Pigmentiphaga sp. H8: one gene and its partners. The protein of the gene in region 3 interacts with the protein of the main gene of each other region in a pairwise test. Links are inferred from orthologs where the notes say so. Each region holds a gene or a part of one and is shown on either strand. Other genes may lie near its edges.

Evidence for each region.
Region 1: the proteins of EGT29_RS14885 (region 3) and glnK interact in binary tests that used the Escherichia coli proteins (3 or more experiments, as listed by UniProt). The link is inferred for Pigmentiphaga sp. H8 from one-to-one orthologs.
Region 2: the proteins of EGT29_RS14885 (region 3) and EGT29_RS07890 interact in binary tests that used the Escherichia coli proteins (3 or more experiments, as listed by UniProt). The link is inferred for Pigmentiphaga sp. H8 from one-to-one orthologs.

The regions. Positions count from the first base shown.
Region 1 is NZ_CP033966.1:5,598,715-5,604,402, forward strand. Bases 987-3,830 are described here. They hold glnK (P-II family nitrogen regulator), read right to left. Parts: upstream 2,656-3,830; coding sequence 2,317-2,655; downstream 987-2,316. Other genes in these bases: amt (ammonium transporter), read right to left, coding at 987-2,300; EGT29_RS26450 (TorF family putative porin), read right to left, coding at 2,719-3,441; EGT29_RS26455 (accessory factor UbiK family protein), read left to right, coding at 3,729-3,830. In the rest of the region: EGT29_RS26435 (GntR family transcriptional regulator), read right to left, coding at 1-636; more of amt, read right to left, coding at 963-986; more of EGT29_RS26455, read left to right, coding at 3,831-3,995; EGT29_RS26460 (HpcH/HpaI aldolase/citrate lyase family protein), read right to left, coding at 4,059-4,862; EGT29_RS26465 (GntR family transcriptional regulator), read left to right, coding at 4,946-5,623; EGT29_RS26470 (AzlD domain-containing protein), read right to left, coding at 5,628-5,688. UniProt on the Escherichia coli protein: Involved in the regulation of nitrogen metabolism. Regulates the activity of its targets by protein-protein interaction in response to the nitrogen status of the cell.
Region 2 is NZ_CP033966.1:1,667,617-1,673,352, forward strand. The notes cover bases 1,859-4,750. They hold EGT29_RS07890 (P-II family nitrogen regulator), read left to right. Parts: upstream 1,859-3,081; coding sequence 3,082-3,420; downstream 3,421-4,750. Other genes in these bases: EGT29_RS07885 (NAD(+) synthase), read left to right, coding at 1,859-3,003; cysP (thiosulfate ABC transporter substrate-binding protein CysP), read left to right, coding at 3,570-4,586; cysT (sulfate ABC transporter permease subunit CysT), read left to right, coding at 4,702-4,750. Outside these bases: EGT29_RS07880 (GNAT family N-acetyltransferase), read left to right, coding at 1-863; more of EGT29_RS07885, read left to right, coding at 943-1,858; more of cysT, read left to right, coding at 4,751-5,538; sulfate ABC transporter permease subunit CysW, read left to right, coding at 5,549-5,736. UniProt on the Escherichia coli protein: P-II indirectly controls the transcription of the glutamine synthetase gene (glnA). P-II prevents NR-II-catalyzed conversion of NR-I to NR-I-phosphate, the transcriptional activator of GlnA. When P-II is uridylylated to P-II-UMP, these events are reversed.
Region 3 is NZ_CP033966.1:3,128,536-3,134,572, forward strand. What follows is about bases 1,259-4,451. They hold EGT29_RS14885 ([protein-PII] uridylyltransferase), read left to right. Parts: upstream 1,259-1,650; coding sequence 1,651-4,251; downstream 4,252-4,451. Other genes in these bases: map (type I methionyl aminopeptidase), read left to right, coding at 1,259-1,637; EGT29_RS14890 (glycogen/starch/alpha-glucan phosphorylase), read left to right, coding at 4,388-4,451. Outside these bases: rpsB (30S ribosomal protein S2), read right to left, coding at 1-508; more of map, read left to right, coding at 825-1,258; more of EGT29_RS14890, read left to right, coding at 4,452-6,037.

The DNA.
Region 1 (5,688 bases), 2.5 Mb from region 3 along the record:
GATGGCGGCCAGCACCATCCAGTGCTGGTCCTGCGCCACGATCAGGCTCAGCCAGGCTTCCTCGTCGTCGGCCTGGGCCTGCAGGAAACCATTGGGCGAGGCGAACGGCAGATTGGTCGCGCGCGCGATCTGGCGTTCGAGCACCGAGCTGCCCGGCAGGTAGTGCAGCATCTGGTGGAAGCGGCGATTCAGTTCGATGTAGCTGGACAGGTCCGCGACGCCCTTGTCACGGCCCGTCAGGATGCGGTCGATCTCGGTCAGGCAGTCGCGCATCGCGTCCAGGTCGGCGGCCGACACGCCGCGCTCGGCGGCCATGCGCGCGGCCAGTCCTTCCAGCGTGCCGCGCACCTCGATGGAATCGCGTATCTCGGATTCGGTGAAGGCCTTGACCGCATAGCCGCCGGAGGGAATCACCTCCAGCAGGCCTTCGTCTTCCAGCCTGGCCATCGCGGCTCGGATGGGCGTGCGCGAGATGCCCAGGCGCTCGGCCACGCTGGGCTCGGACAGCCGCGCCCCGGGCGTCAGCTCGCCCGACAGGATCAATTCCCGCAAGCCCAGTTCGGCCGCGGTCGTTTGCGCACCGCCCGACTTGGCCTTGCCCTCGGCCCGGTCGCGCGCGGAAGCCCGCTCAGTCATGCGGGCCTCGCATCGGGAAAGCGGATCGCGGACAGGAAGTCCGGACAGGCAAGGCGCCGTTGGCGCCCGGAATACGGCGGGGGGTAGTCATGTCTCCGTTACAGCTCTTTACCGCTTTACTGGATACAGACTGTATACAGAGATCCCGTTAAATAACAAGAACTTTGTACCCTGCCTAGGGAAAACGCCAAGCCCGTATACAACCCCGAAAAAAAGCGGCGCCCGATTCTGGACGCCGCCTCTGTGAACCCACTCCCGAAGTTGCCAGGATGCGGCGGATCCGGCTTTGCCGGTCCGCTCGCATCGCCCCCTGGGGGGCGCACGAACTACGAGTGATAGGCGCTTTCCCCGTGGGTCGTGATGTCCAGGCCCTCGCGTTCTTCCTCTTCGGTCACGCGCAGCCCCAGCAGCGCATCGGCGATCTTGTAGGCGATCAGCGCGACGATGGTGGTCCAGACGATGGTGATGACCACTGCCTCGACCTGCACCCACAGCTGGCTGAGGATGGTCATGCCGTCCACGCCCGGGCCGCCCAGCACCTTGGCGTTGAAGATGCCGGTCAGCAGCGCGCCGACGATGCCGCCCACGCCGTGCACGCCGAACACGTCCAGCGAATCGTCCACCTTCAGCATGCGCTTCAGGCTGGTCACGCCCCAGACGCAGATCACGCCCGCGGCCAGGCCGATCACCAGCGCGCCCACCGGGCCGACCACGCCGGCCGCCGGCGTCACGCCCACCAGGCCCGCCACCGCGCCGGACGCGCCGCCCAGCATCGAGGGATGGCCGCGTACCGCCCATTCCGTGAAGACCCACGCCAGCACCGCGGCGGCCGTGGCGATCAGCGTGTTCATGAAGGCCAGCGAGGCGACGTTGTTGGCGGCCAGCGCCGAACCCGCGTTGAAGCCGAACCAGCCCACCCACAGCAGCGAGGCGCCGATCATGGTCATGGGCAGGTTGTGCGGCGACAAGGCTTCCTTGCCGAAGCCGATGCGCTTGCCGATGACATAGGCGCCGATCAGGCCCGCCACGCCGGCGTTGATGTGCACCACGGTGCCGCCCGCGAAGTCCAGCGCGCCGCGCTCGAACAGGAAGCCCTTGACCTCGCCGCCGAACCACACCATGTGCGCGATGGGAATGTAGGCGAAGGTGAACCACAGCACCATGAACAGCAGGATGGCCGAGAAGCGCGCGCGTTCGGCGAAGGCGCCCACGATCAGCGCGCAGGTGATGCCGGCGAACGTCGCCTGGAAGGCCGCGAAGCTGAGCTCGGGCACGGTGCCCGACAACGGGAAGGTCCCGGTCTCGGCATCGAACAGCCCCTTCAGGAACAGCCGGTCAAGCCCGCCGAAGAAGGCATTGCCTTCGGTGAAGGCCAGCGAATAGCCGTAGATGAACCACAGCACGACGATCAGCGAGAACGTGACCAGGACCTGCATCAGGACCGACAACATGTTCTTGCTGCGCACCAGGCCGCCGTAGAACAGCGCCAGGCCGGGCACCACCATCATCAGCACCAGGATGGTGGACGTGCTGAGCCAGGCCAGATCGGCCCCGACCAGCGTGGGGGCGGCATCCTCCGCCAGCGCGGGCGCGGCGAACAGCGCCAGTGCCAGCGCCAGTCCCGCCCCAAGGGCTTTCATCGATGAAGCATGCGTTGTTTTCATTTTTTGAATCGTCCTATCAGAGGGCGTCCTTGCCGGTTTCCCCGGTACGAATCCGGATGACCTGTTCCAGCGGAAAGACGAAGACCTTGCCGTCGCCGATCTTGCCGGTGCGCGCCGAGGTCTCGATGGCCTCGATGGCACGGTCCACCAGATCGTCCGCCAGGGCGATCTCGATCTTGACCTTGGGCAGGAAATCGACGACGTATTCGGCGCCGCGATACAGCTCGGTATGGCCCTTCTGGCGGCCGAAACCCTTGATCTCGGTAACGGTGATGCCCTGGACTCCGATGCCGGAGAGGGCTTCGCGTACCTCGTCAAGCTTGAAGGGCTTGATGATTGCAGTGATGAGTTTCATGACGAACCCCACATGGTGATGAATCGAAATGGCTGACCGGCGCGGCCTCCCGGCCGCGCGGGGTCAGAACGCCTTGCTCAGGCCGAGCACCGCGCCGAAGCGGCCGGCGTTCTTGCCCTTGTTGGTGATGACCCAGTCCTTCTTGCTGGTGGTCACCAGCGAAAGCCCCAGGATCCAGCCGTTCAGGTCCTTGGTCACGCCCGCCTTGTAGTCGACGTAGTGGTCCAGGCCGGTCGCGTCGTTCTTCAGCTTCTGGTAGCCGACGTGGGCATTCGCGCCCCAGCCGTCGCCCAGGTCGAAGGCGGCGCCCAGGTCCAGGTAGTAGTTGTTCTTGCTGTTGGGCGCGCCGAAGAAATCGGTCATGCCGTGCGAATACTTCAGCGTGAACGGGCCCCAGCCCACCGCGCCGTACAGCTCGAAGTTGTCGATCGTGCTGCCGTTCAGCTTGGAACCGGGGTAGTAGTAATACAGGCCGCCCACGTCGAAGGCGAAGTCCTCGTACTTGAACTTGTAGCCGCCGTAGAAATCCATCTCCAGGTTGCCGCCGCTGAACAGCTCGCTGGCGACGTTGGAGTTCCAGTTGCCCAGGTAGAAGCCGGACTTGTGGGCGAAATCGAAGCCGCCTTGCATGGCCGGCTTGAGGTTGGTCTGGCTGAAGCCGCGGAAACGGTAGTCGCTGAACAGGCCGGCATTGCCCGTGAAGGTGAAGTCGGGCTCCGGGTCGGCGGCGTAGGCGGTCGAGGTGGCGCACAGGGCCAGGGCGGTCGCAAGCAGGGTCTTTTTCATCTGTCGTTCCAGGGCGGGTTGTCAGCCAGGCGGTCCAGTGCGTGGGTGGCGCAACTGGCGTGGTCACGGGGCCTGCGCGGTCAGGCGGACCCCGGTTGACTGTTACTGAGCATTTCCCGTGCCAGCTTGCTTTCCCCATGGAACGCACCACCCTCGCCCCTTCCGGCGACCCAAGTTGGTGCACATGGGGTGCGCATCCCCGGCGGCCGCACCATGTCGTGGCGCAGGCGTTCGTTCCCGTGCCGGACTACACTGGAGGCCGGCAGCCGACTTAAAGGACAGACACCATGATCAATCGCACCGACTGGTTCGAAGACCTGCAGAAGAACATCTCCGACCTGATCGCCCGCAGCCCGGCGGCCGACATCGAGCGCAACGTCAAGGGATTTCTGGGTCAGACCTTCACCAAGCTGGATCTGATCACCCGCGAGGAATTCGACATCCAGACCGAATTGCTGGCGCGTACGCGGGCCAAGGTGGATGCGCTGGAAGCGCAGGTGCAAGGGTTGGAGGCGCGGGTGATCGCGCTGGAAAATCGTTCGTCACAAGCCTGATGGCAAAAACATAGCGGCGCCACGCGCCGCTGAGTGCCCTGCATCTGCGTCGGAACCCGGGGATCAGAACCACCGCCGCATGAAGGTCGTGCCTTTGAGTTCTTTCAGCACCGGCTTGACCGAGCGGATCAACAGGCCGAAGTCCGAACCCAGCCCGATCATGCCGAACCCCTGATCGCGCCGCTTGAGCGCATCCGCATCGTCCATGGCCATGATGCCGCTGACGATGCCCCTGGCCTGAGCCATTTCCCTGACTTTCAGGATTTCTTCGGCCACCCCCGGAGATTCCCACTGCCCGAGGCAGCCGTGGCTGGCCGACAGATCCGCCGGGCCGAAAAAGATCGCGGGCAGGTCGGGCACCGCGAGGATGTCGGCGGCAGCCTCGATGGCATGCACCGTCTCGATCAGCGGGATCACCATCGTTTCTTCGTTGGCCGTGGCCAGGTATTCGTCCATCCTCAAACCCCAGCGCAGCGCACGTTCGCCGCCGATGCCGCGTATGCCCTGAGGCGGATATTTGCCATAGCGCAGTCCGGTGCGCATTTCCTCGGCCGAGTTCACCAGCGGCAGCAGCACGCCGTCCACCCCCATGTCCAGGCAACGCTTCAGGTAGTCCGGCGTGGTGGCGGGCACCCGCGCCAGCACCGCGGTGCCGCTGCCCTTCGCGGCCCTGGCGTGGTTGGCCACATCCTTGTAATCCAGGGCGCTGTGTTCGAGATCAAGGCAAACCCAGTCCAGGCCAAGCTCGGCGGCGATCTCGGTCACCGCGGGCGTGGGCAGAGTGACCCACAGGCCATAGGCGCCGCGGTTCTCCCGCCAGAGCTGGCGCAAGGGATTGTGATAACGCGTGTCCACGCTGCTGTTCATGAAAGCCCCCTAGGCTGTTTATGAGAGGATACTTGATAAAGTATATAATATACTTTCTATCACTCTACGCCATCCTGCCGCTCATGTCCAAGCTTCCGCTCGCCCCCCGCTCCGTCAGCGATCGGATCCATGAACTTGTGCGGCACGAGATCCTCGGCGGCAAATACCTGCCCGGCGACGTTCTGCGCCAGGACGATCTGGCCGCCCGCTTCGGCGTGAGCAAGATCCCCCTGCGGGAGGCCTTCTCCAGGCTGGAGAGCGAGGGCATGCTGGTCCTGCGCCCGCGCCGCGGCTATGCGGTGGCATCGCTGGATCAGGCGGAGATCGTCGAGATCTTCGAATTGCGGGCATTGATCGAGACCCATGCGGCGCGCCTGGCGGCCGAACACCACCAGGAAGAAGACGCCGGACGGGTAACCCGGCTGGCCGGCGACATGATGGCGCTGGATCGAAACGCCGCCGACTATCACAGCCGGTGGTGCCAATTGAACCGGGACTTCCACGGCGCCATCATCCAGGCCTGCCGTCAGCGGCACGTCATCCGCATGGCGCTGCAATTGCGCGACATCATCGAACCCTACATCCGGCTGGACACGACCATGTCAACCAGCGACGCCGCGGCCGACCGCGAACACAACCAGATCGCCACGGCTTTCGTAGCCCGGAACAGCGGTCTGGTCGGGGCGCTGAGCGCCGCCCACTGCTACCACACACGGGACCGGCTGCTGGCCTCGCTGCGCGCGCAGGGCCGGGCAGCCTGACGCGCTACCAGCCCAGCAGCATGCGCGCCGCCACCATGGCGCCAGTCCCGCAGGCGATGGTCGTC
Region 2 (5,736 bases), 1.5 Mb from region 3 along the record:
GTCATGGCCTGCCGTACTACCCCAAGCTGCTGTGCGCCGTGCCGTTCACCCCCGTGGGCGGTCCGCGACTGCTGGCGGCGGCCCACGAGGACCGTGTGCTGCTGGCCCGCGCCGCGATCGAGGTCGCGCGGCAGGCGGGCGTCTCTTCCCTGCACGTGCTGTTTCCCCGCGACGAAGACCTGCGGGCGCTGCGCGAGGCCGGCTACATGCTGCGCGAAGGGGTCCAGTTCCACTGGCGCAACGACGGCTACGCCAGCTTCGACGCCTTCCTGGGCGCCATGAACCATGACAAGCGCAAGAAGGTCCGCCAGGACCGCAAGAAGGTCGAACAGGCGGGCATACGCTTCCGGCACCTGCGCGGCGCGGCCATCTCCGCCGACGACCTGGCTTTCTTCTACCGCTGCTACGCCGCCACCTATGCCAATCATTGGTCCTCGCCCTACCTGAAGCCGGCCTTCTTCGAGGCGCTGCACGCGGCCATGCCCGAGGCGCTGTTGCTGGTCATGGCCGAGCGGCAGGGCGAGCCGGTCGCCTGCGCGCTGAACGTGGCCGCCGGCGACACCTTGTACGGCCGCTACTGGGGCTGCGTGGACTTCGTGTCGGGCCTGCACTTCGAGACCTGCTACCTGCAGGCGATCGACTATTGCATCGCCCACGGGATCGCCCATTTCGAGGGCGGCGCCCAGGGCGTGCACAAGATGTCGCGCGGCCTGCTGCCGGTGCCCACCTGGTCGGCGCACTGGGTGGCCGATGAACGCTTCGCCGCCGCCATCGCCGATTTCCTGGATCGCGAGACCCGCGGCATGAACCGGTACCTGGACGAGCTGGAGTCGCACACACCCTTCAAGGCGCCGGCCGACTGACGGGGCAGGGCGGCTGCCCGGGACGTCGGCGGGCCATCGGCCTTATGATGTGAGCTACTCCTCGGCACTGACTTACACGATGAAAGGCAATTTCTTCAACCTCTACGCGCACGGATTCGCGCGGGTGGCGGTGGGCGTGCCCCGCTGCAAGGTGGCCGATCCCGCGTTCAACGCGGCGCAGACGCTGGACCTGGCGCGGCAGGCGGTCGCGCAGGGAGCGGCGCTGGTGGCGTTTCCCGAACTGGGCCTTTCCGCCTATACCTGCGACGACCTGTTCCACCAGGGGGCGCTGCTGGAGGCCTGCGAACAGGCGCTGGGCGACATCGTGGCCGGGTCCGCCGGGCTGTCCGCCGCGCTGATCGTGGGGCTGCCCCTAAGGGTGAACCATTCCCTGTTCAACTGCGCCGTGGTGGTGGCGCGGGGACGCATCCTGGGCGTCGTGCCCAAGACCTACCTGCCCAACTACGGCGAGTTCTACGAAGCGCGCCAGTTCACCTCCGGCGACTGCACGGTGGCCACCCAGGTCGAACTGGCCGGCCAGCGGGCACCTTTCGGGCCGGCCCAGCTGTTCGAGGTGGCCGACGTGCCGGGGCTGCGCTTTCACGTGGAAATCTGCGAGGACGTGTGGGTGCCGATCCCGCCGTCGTCCTTCGCGGCGCTGGCGGGGGCCAGCGTGCTGGTGAACCTGTCGGCGTCGAACATCGTGGTGGGCAAGTCGGGATACCGCCACCAACTGGTCAGCCAGCAGTCGGCGCGCTGCCTGGCCGCCTACCTGTACACGTCGGCGGGCCGGGGCGAATCGTCCACCGACCTGGCCTGGGACGGCCAGTCCATCATCTACGAGAACGGCGAGCTGCTGGCCGAGTCCGGCCGTTTCCTGGACGACTCGCATCTGATCCTGGCCGACGTCGATCTCGAGCGCCTGTCGCACGAGCGCATGCGGCAGACCACGTTCGGCCAGTCGGTGCTGCGCCACAAGGCCGAGGCCGAGCGGTTCCAGACCGTTTCCTTCGAGATCGGCCTGGCCGCGGACCAGCCCCTGGCGCTGCGGCGCCGGGTCGAGCGCTTCCCCTACGTGCCGGCCGACCGCCGGCGCCGCGACGAACGCTGCGACGAGGTCTACAACATCCAGGTCCAGGCGCTGGTGCAGCGGCTGTCGGCCATAGGCATGGACAAGGTGGTGATCGGCGTGTCCGGGGGACTGGACTCGACCCATGCGCTGCTGGTCTGCGCCAAGGCCATGGACCGCCTGAACCTGCCGCGGGCGAACATCATCGGCGTGACCATGCCGGGCTTCGCCACCAGCGGGCGTACCCTGCAGCAGGCACGCGCGCTGATGCGCGTGGTCGGCTGCACGGCCATGGAGATCGACATCCGGCCCAGCTGCACGCAGATGCTCCAGGACATCGGGCACCCGTACGCCTCGGGCCAGGAGGTCTACGACATCACCTTCGAGAACGTGCAGGCCGGCGAGCGCACCAGCCACCTGTTCCGGCTGGCCAATTTCCACAATGCCATCGTGATCGGCACCGGCGACCTGAGCGAACTGGCGCTGGGCTGGTGCACCTATGGCGTGGGCGACCACATGTCGCACTACAACGTCAACGCCAGCGTGCCCAAGACCCTGATCACCCACCTGGTGCGCTGGGTGGCCGAGACGGGCAAGGTGGGCGACGGCAGCCAGGTGCTGCTGGACATCCTGGGCACCGAGATCAGCCCGGAGCTGGTGCCGGGCAAGACCGATGGCGCGCCGGCGCAGCGGACCGAGCAGTTCATCGGGCCCTACGAACTGCAGGACTTCAACCTGTACTACATCCTGCGCTATGGCTTCGCGCCTTCGAAGGTCGCTTTCCTGGCGCTGGCCGCCTGGCACGACCGCGAGCGCGGCGACTGGCCCGAGGAAGCGCACGTGCCGCGCAACCAGTACGAACTGGCCGCCATCAAGCGCAACCTGGGCATCTTCGTGCACCGGTTCTTCAAGACCAGCCAGTTCAAGCGTTCGTGCGTGCCCAACGCGCCCAAGGTCGGCTCGGGCGGCTCGCTGTCGCCGCGCGGCGACTGGCGCGCCCCCAGCGATTCCGAGGAAGTCGTCTGGAAGGCCGACCTCGCGAACATTCCCGACTCCGCGCCGGACGCCTGAGGGCGGGCGCCCGGCCGGCTACAATCCCCCTTATCGCATCTTCGCCATTTCCGCCAGCGTTTCCACAAAGGTCCAGCCATGAAGCAAGTCACCGCCATCATCAAACCGTTCAAGCTCGACGAGGTCCGCGAAGCGCTGGCCCAGGTCGGCGTCAATGGTCTGACCGTGACGGAAGTCAAGGGCTTCGGCCGCCAGAAGGGGCATACCGAACTCTATCGCGGCGCCGAATACGTGGTGGACTTCCTGCCCAAGATCCGCATCGAGCTGGTGATCGCCGACGAACTGGTCGACCAGGCCGTGGAGGCCATCATCCGCGTGGCGCGCACGGGCAAGATCGGCGACGGCAAGATCTTCGTCACGCCCGTCGAGCAGGTCATCCGCATCCGCACCGGCGAGACCGGCGAAGCCGCGGTCTGACCGGCCGGGCGGCAGTCGCCGCCCGCCGGCGTTCGCCATATATTTCTCACAAGAATAAAGAAATGATGAATATATGGTTTGATGACATATGTGGATTTGTTACGTTTACGTCTTTCGCATCCACATAGTCAGAAGAAGGACGCCGTTTCATGTTCAAGAAGATCATCGTGCTCGCGGCCACGTCGGCCGCGCTGCTCACGGCAGTGACGGGGACGGCGCAAGCCCAGGACAAGCCGCTGCTGAACGCCTCGTACGACGTTGCCCGCGAGGTGTTCGCCGCGGTCAATCCCAAGTTCCAGGCGTACTGGAAGGCCAAGAACGGCCACGACGTCAAGATCGACCAGTCGTTCGCCGGCACCTCGCGTCAGGCGCAGGACATCATCCAGGGCAAGAAGGTCGACGTCGTGACCTTCAACCAGGTTCCCGACGTCGACATCCTGGCCCAGCGCGGATTGCTGCGCAAGGACTGGCAGAAGGCCTTTCCGAACAACAGTTCGCCGTACTACAGCACCATCGCCTTTCTGGTGCGCAAGGGCAATCCCAAGAACGTCAAGAACTGGGACGACCTGGCGCGCGATGACGTGAAGCTGGTGTTCCCCAACCCCAAGACCTCGGGCAACGCGCGCTACACCTACCTGGGCGCCTGGCTGTACGCCAACGAGAAGTTCGGCGGCGACCAGGAGAAGATCAAGCAGTTCGTCGGCAAGGTCCTGCACAACGTCGTCAACTTCCCCACCGGCGGGCGCGGCGCGACCGTGGCGTTCGCGCAGAACGGTCAGGGCGACGTGCTGCTGACCTTCGAGTCGGAAGTGATCAACATCGCCAAGGGCGAGGAATTCAAGGCGGGCGGCTATGAAGTCGTGGTGCCGCCGGTGTCCGTGCTGGCCGAGTTCCCCGTGGCCGTGGTGGACAAGGTCGTGGACGAGAAGGGCACCCGCCAGCTCGCCACCGAATACCTGAACTACCAGTACACCCGCGAGATCCAGCTGCTGCTGACCACCTTCAACTACCGGGTCAACCACCCCGACGTCGCCAAGGTCGTGGCCGACCGCTACGCCAAGGTGCGCCTGATCGATCCGACCAAGGTGCTGGGTCCCTGGAGCGACATCACCAAGAACCATTTCGGTTCCAACGGGGTGCTGGACCAGTTGCTGGCCAAGCGCTGATCATGGCGGCACCGGCGGCCGGGCCGGTGCCGTACAATCCTTCCCGGCAAGGCGCGGCCACCCCGCAGGGGGGCCGCGCTTCTTCGCTTCCGCCCCCGATCCCGCCGCCTACGCCGTGAATCCGTCCTTCCGCTTTTTCCGCCGTCCGCCGGTCCTGCCCGGCTTCGTGCCGAGTTTCGGCTTCTCGGTGCTGTTCCTGAGCCTGGTCATCCTGGTGCCCTTGTCGGCCCTGCTGCTGTACGTCGGCGACATGACCTGGGCCCAGTACTGGCGTGCCATCTCCGATCCCCGCGTGGTACAGAGCTACAAGATCACGGTGTCGGGGGCGTTCTACTCGACCGTCATCGTCTCCGGCGTGGGTTTCGTGCTGGCCTGGATCATCTCCCGCTACGATTTTCCCGGCCGGCGGCTGATCGACGCGCTGGTCGACCTGCCGTTCGCCCTGCCCACGGCGGTGGCCGGCATCACGCTGTCGGCGCTGTTCGTGCCCAACGGCTGGCTCGGGCGCTGGTTCGAGCCGCTGGGTATCAAGATTTCCTATGCCTACCCAGGGCTGGTGGTGGCCATGATCTTCACCAGCCTGCCGTTCATCGTGCGCTCGCTCCAGCCCGTGCTGGAAGACCTCGAGCCCGAGTTCGAGGAAGCCGCTTCCACGCTGGGCGCCACGCGCTGGCAGACATTCTGGCGCGTGCTGCTGCCCAGCCTGGTGCCGGCGCTGATCTCCGGCGCTTCGCAGGCCTTCATCCGCAGCCTGGGCGAGTTCGGCGCGGTCATCATGATCGCCGGCAACATCCCGTTCCAGACCGAGATCACGTCGCTGATGATTTTCGTGCGCCTGCAGGAGTTCGACTATCCCGCCGCGGCCGCCATCGCCTCGGTGGTGCTGATCGCCTCGCTGCTGCTGCTGTTCCTGCTACAAGTCGTCCAGGGACGACTACTTCGCCGTACTTGACACGACTGCCATGACCAACAAACGGCCCACTCTCGTCCATCAATGGTTGCTGATCGCGCTGGGCGTCGTGCTGACGCTGCTGATCCTGGTCGTGCCGCTGGCGCTGATCTTCTCGCAGGCGCTGTCGGGCGGCTGGAGCCTGCTGGCCCAGAACCTGGACGAAGACTTCATGAAGCACGCGATCGGCCTGACCGTGCT
Region 3 (6,037 bases):
TTTTGTGATACCCGACGTCGATGATGAAGATCGCGTCCGGCAGGCCGTTCATGTCCTTGATGCCGCCGATGGACTTGTTCAGCTTCTCGAGCTCGCGCTGGAACATCAGCGCTTCTTTCTTGCTCATGCGCTCGGTCGCGCCCTCGGCCTGCATGGCTTCCATGTCCTTCAGGCGCTTGATCGAGGTCTTGACCGTCTTGAAGTTGGTCAGCATGCCGCCCAGCCAGCGGCTGTCGACGTAGGGCATGCCGCAGCGCTGCGCTTCCTCGGCGATGATCTCGCGAGCCGCGCGCTTGGTGCTGACGAACAGGATCGTGCCGCCACGGGCCGACAGTTGACGCACGAACTTCAGAGCGTCCTGGTACAGGGCCAGGGTCTTCTCGAGGTTGATGATGTGGATCTTGTTGCGATGGCCGAAGATATAGGGGGCCATCTTGGGGTTCCAGAAGCGGGTTTGGTGGCCGAAGTGGACACCGGCTTCCAGCATTTCGCGCATGCTAACGGACATATTGACTCCGAGGGTTGGGTCTTGCACCGTATCAGCACCCGCCCGGCCACATGAGGCCCGGCCGGCACCCTGGACGACACGGCGCGCGGTTGAAAATAGCGTTGAAAAACTTCCTGAAATCACAGGAAGCCTATAATTCTACTATTTTCCGGACCACCTGCTCAAGCGACCTGCCCGGCCCGGCCCTGGCCTTCGTCGCTTCCTGTTACAAGAAAGCCTCGCCACGCCCCCTTCGGAGGGCGTTCCAGGCTGGCTGCGGGGTCGCGACGGGCGGTCCGGGGCCATAATGGAGCGCACACAGCGCGGGAAGCAGATCATGAGCATCACCATCAAGTCGGCCGAGGAAATCGGGAAAATGCGCGAGGCCTGCCGGACGGCGGCCAGCGTGCTGGATTTCATCGCGCCCCACGTCAAGCCGGGCGTGACCACCGGCGAACTGGACCGGCTCTGCCTGGAATACATGACCGACGAACTGAAGGTGAAGTCGGCCACGATCGGCTATGCGCCGCCGGGCTACCCGCCCTTCACCGGGGCGATCTGTACCTCGGTCAACCACCAGGTCTGCCACGGCATACCCGGAGACAAGGTCCTGAAGAACGGCGACTCGCTCAACATCGACGTCACCATCATCAAGGACGGCTGGCACGGCGACACGAGCCGGATGTTCTTCGCCGGCGAACCGTCCATCCTGGCGCGCCGCCTCGCGCAGGTCACCTACGAATGCATGTGGCTGGGCATCGAGCAGGTCCGGCCCGGCGCCCATCTGGGCGACATCGGCCACGCCATCCAGAAACATGCCGAAGCCCATGGCTACAGCGTGGTCCGGGAGTTCTGCGGCCACGGCATCGGCCAGGTCTTCCACGAAGATCCGCAGGTGCTGCACTACGGCAAGCCCGGCACCGGCATCGAGCTGCTGCCCGGCATGATCTTCACGGTGGAACCCATGATCAACGCCGGACGCCGGGAAATCCGCGAACTGGCCGACGGCTGGACCATCGTGACCCGGGACCACAGCCTGTCGGCCCAGTGGGAACACACGGTGGTGGTGACGGACACGGGCTACGAGACCCTGACCGTCTCGCCCGGCATGCCCGCCCCGCCCAGCTTCGTCGCCGCCAAAGCCGCCTGACCCCTCCCGCCCCATGTCCACCGCCACGCTGACCTCGCCCGCCCTGAACGAACTGCAGGACTTGCGCAACACCATGCGGGCGGCGCGCGAACGCGCGATCGCCACCTACCGCGAGAACCTGCGCGCCGACGGGCTGCTGACGGAGCTGCGGCGCATCGTCGACCGCACGCTGCTGGCGCTGCTGGAACGCCATCCGCTGCCCGAGGGTGCGACGCTGGCGGCCGTAGGCGGCTACGGCCGGGGTGAGCTGTACCCCTATTCCGACGTGGACGTGCTGGTGCTGCTGCGCCAGCCGCCCGGCGCCGAGGACGAGGCCAGGATAGGCGCGCTGATCACGGCGCTGTGGGACATCGGGCTGGAACCCGGCCACAGCGTCCGCACGGTGGAAGAATGCATGGCCGAGGCGGCCCGGGACATCACCGTGGAGACGGCGCTGCTTGAGGCCCGCTACCTGGCCGGCAGCCGGACGCTGATGCGCCAGTTCGAAACCGCGATGCGCGGCCGGCTGGACAAGCGCGCCTTCTTCCACGACAAACAGCTGGAGATGCAGCAGCGGCACACCAAGTACAACTACACGCCGTACGCGCTGGAACCCAATTGCAAGGAATCGCCCGGCGGCCTGCGCGACCTGCAGGTCATCCTGTGGATGGCGCGGGCGGCGGGCTTCGGCAAGACCTGGGCCCAGGTGGCCCGCGCGGGGCTGCTGACGGCCGACGAGGCGCGCCACCTGCGGCGCGCCGAGCAGGCCTTCAAGCGCCTGCGCATCGAACTGCACCTGCTGACCGGCCGCCGCGAGGACAGGCTGGTGTTCGACATCCAGCCGGCCATGGCCAAGGTGTACGGCATCGAGGCCGGCGGCGCGCGCCGCCCCAGCGAAATGCTGATGCAGCGGTACTACTGGGCGGCCAAGCTGGTCACCCAGCTCAATACCATCCTGGTCCAGAACCTGGAAGAGCGCCTGTTCGCGCGGCCCGGCGAAGAGGCCCAGCCCATCGACGAGGATTTCCGCAGCCTGCACGAACGGCTGGACATGTACCGGGACGACGCCTTCGAGCGCAACCCGACGCTGCTGCTGCGCGCCTTCCTGGTCATGCAGCAGCAGCCCGCGCTCAAGGGCATGTCGGCCCGCATGCTGCGCGCCATCTGGCACGCGCGCCGGCGCATCGATGCCCAGTTCCGGCGCAATCCGGTCAACCGCCATCTGTTCCTGTCCATCCTGCAACAGCAGCGCGGCATCGTGCATGAACTGCGCAGGATGAACGAACTCAGCATCCTGCCGCGCTATCTGCTGCCCTTCCGCCGCATCGTCGGCCAGATGCAGCACGACCTGTTCCATGCCTACACCGTGGACCAGCACATCCTGATGGTGGTGCGCAACCTGCGCCGCTTCACGATGCCCGAGCACGCGCACGAATACCCGCTGTGCAGCCAGTTGATCGCGAATTTCGACGGCCACTGGATCCTGTACGCGGCGGCCCTGTTCCACGACATCGCCAAGGGCCGCGGCGGCGACCACTCCGAGCTGGGCGCGGCCGAAGCGCGCAAGTTCGCGCGCGAGCACGGCCTGGCCAAGGACGACGCGGCGCTGCTGGAATTCCTGGTGCGCCAGCACCTGACGCTGTCGTCGGTGGCGCAGAAGAAGGACTTGTCGGATCCGCAGGTCATCCAGGAATTCGCGGCGCTGGTGGGCGACACGCGGCACCTGACCGCGCTCTACCTGCTGACCGTGGCCGACATACGCGGCACCAGCCCCAAGGTCTGGAACGCCTGGAAAGGCAAGCTGCTCGAGGACCTGTTCGTCAAGACACGACGAGCGCTGGGCGGCGAGATCCCCGACTCCCGCGCCATCCTGGAAAACCGCAAGGAAGAGGCGCTGGGCGCGCTGCGGCTGGCGGGACTGACGGAGGACGCCCACGAGGCCCTGTGGAAGCAGCTGGACGTGGCCTATTTCCTGCGCCACGAGGCCCCCGAGATCGCCTGGCAGACCCGGCACCTGTACAACAAGGTCAACAGCGAGGCACCCATCGTGCGCGCCCGTCTGGCGCCCATCGGCGAAGGCCTGCAGATCGTGGCCTACGTCAAGGACCAGCCCGACCTGTTCGCCCGCATCTGCGGCTATTTCGACGAACGGCACCTCAGCATCCAGGACGCCCGCATTCACACCACCCGCCACGGCTGGGCGCTGGACAGCTTCATCGTGCTGGCCCAGGGCACGCCCAGCGAGCAGCGCTCGCTGCTGAGCCTGGTCGAACACGAACTGACCCAGCGGCTGGCCACGCCCAATGCCGCCGGCCCCGCCGCGGCCGGCCAGACCGTGCCGCTCGGCCCCCGCCAGTCGCGGCAGTCGCGCATGTTCCCGATCACGCCCGCGATCGAACTGCGGCCGGACGAGCGCGGACAGTCGTGGATACTAAGCGTGACCGCCTCCGACCGGACCGGGCTGCTGCACGCGCTGGCGCGCACCTTCGTCAAGCACGGCATCAACCTCAAGACCGCCAAGGTCATGACGCTGGGCGAACGGGTCGAGGACACCTTCCTGATCGACGGCGACGCGCTGAACAACGCGCGCAGCCAGATCCAGTTCGAGCAGGACCTGCTGGAAGCGCTGCAATGACTAGGGCCCAGCCCCGTTCACGGGGCTGTCGCATGCTTAACCAATTGAAAGCGCGGCTTGCGCCGTCCGGATCCCAAAAGCAACAATAGCCGGGTTGCCCTGCTCCTGGGGCGGCGTACCGATGGGAGCTCCGCACGTGTCCGCACCCGTTCCCCTGCCGGCCAATGACGATGACGACCGCACGTCGTTCTCCAAGGAAAGCCTGAAGCGCGCCTTCTTCGACCACCTGCTCTACACGATAGGCAAGTTTCCGAAGATCTCGGGCAAGAACGACTTCTACCTGGCCCTGGCCCATGCGATACGCGATCGCAGCCTGCAGCGCTGGATCAGCAGCACGGCCCAGTACAACCAGAGCGCGCCGCGCACCGTCGCCTACCTGTCGGCCGAATTCCTGATGGGTCCGCACCTGGGCAACCACCTGATCAACCTGGGCATCGCCGACAGCGTGCGCGAGGCCCTGGCCGAACTGAAGCTGGATTTCGGCGAGATCCTGCGCCAGGAAGAAGAGCCCGGCCTGGGCAACGGCGGCCTGGGCCGCCTGGCCGCCTGCTTCCTGGATTCGCTGGCTACCGGGCAGATCCCGGCCTTCGGCTATGGCATCCGCTACGAATACGGCATCTTCTTCCAGACCATCATCGACGGCTGGCAGGTCGAGAACACCGACAAGTGGCTGCGCTACGGCAACCCCTGGGAAATCCAGCGCGCCGAATGGGCGGTGGAGATCAAGCTGGGCGGCCACACCGAGCAGTACACCGACGACGCCGGCTACCTGCGCGTGCGCTGGGCCCCCGAGAAGACCGTGGTGGGCGTGCCGTTCGATTCGCCCATCCCCGGCTACCGCGTCAACACCACCAACACGCTGCGCCTGTGGCGGGCGGAGGCCACCGAATCCTTCGACTTTTCCGTCTTCAACCAGGGCGACTACCTGGGCGCGGTCAACAAGAAGGTGACGTCCGAGAACCTGACCAAGGTGCTCTACCCCAACGACGAAACCACCCAGGGCAAGGAACTGCGGCTGGAGCAGCAGTATTTCTTCGTGTCGTGCTCGCTGCAGGACATGCTGCGCATCCACCTCGCCCGGGGCGGCGCCATCGGCGACTTCGACAGGAAGTTCGCCATCCAGCTCAACGACACGCACCCGGCCATCGCCATCGCAGAACTGATGCGGCTGCTGGTGGACGAGCACCTGCTGCCGTGGGACCAGGCCTGGAGCATCACCACGCGCTGCTTCTCGTACACCAACCACACGCTGCTGCCCGAGGCGCTGGAGCGCTGGCCGCTGGACCTGTTCCAGCGCATCCTGCCGCGCCACCTGGAACTGATCTACGAGATCAACGCGCGCTTCCTGAATGACGTGCGCATCCATTTCCTGGGGGACGAGTCCCGCATCTCCCGCCTGTCGCTGATCGACGAAAGCGGCGAGCGCTACGTGCGCATGGCGCATCTGGCCTGCGTCGGCAGCCATGCCATCAACGGCGTGGCCGAACTGCACTCGGACCTGCTCAAGCACGGACTGCTGAAGGACTTCTACGAGATGTGGCCCGAGAAGTTCACCAACGTCACCAACGGCGTCACGCCGCGCCGCTGGCTGGTCCTGAGCAATCCGCGGCTGACCTCGCTGGTGACCAGCGCCATCGGCGACGGCTGGGTGACCGACCTGCCCCGCATCCGCCTGATCGAGGACTATATCGACGATGCCGCCTTCCGGCAGGAATGGCGCGCGGTCAAGCGCGCCAACAAGGCGGACCTGGCCGCGCTGATGCTGCGCCGCACGGGCGTGAAGGTC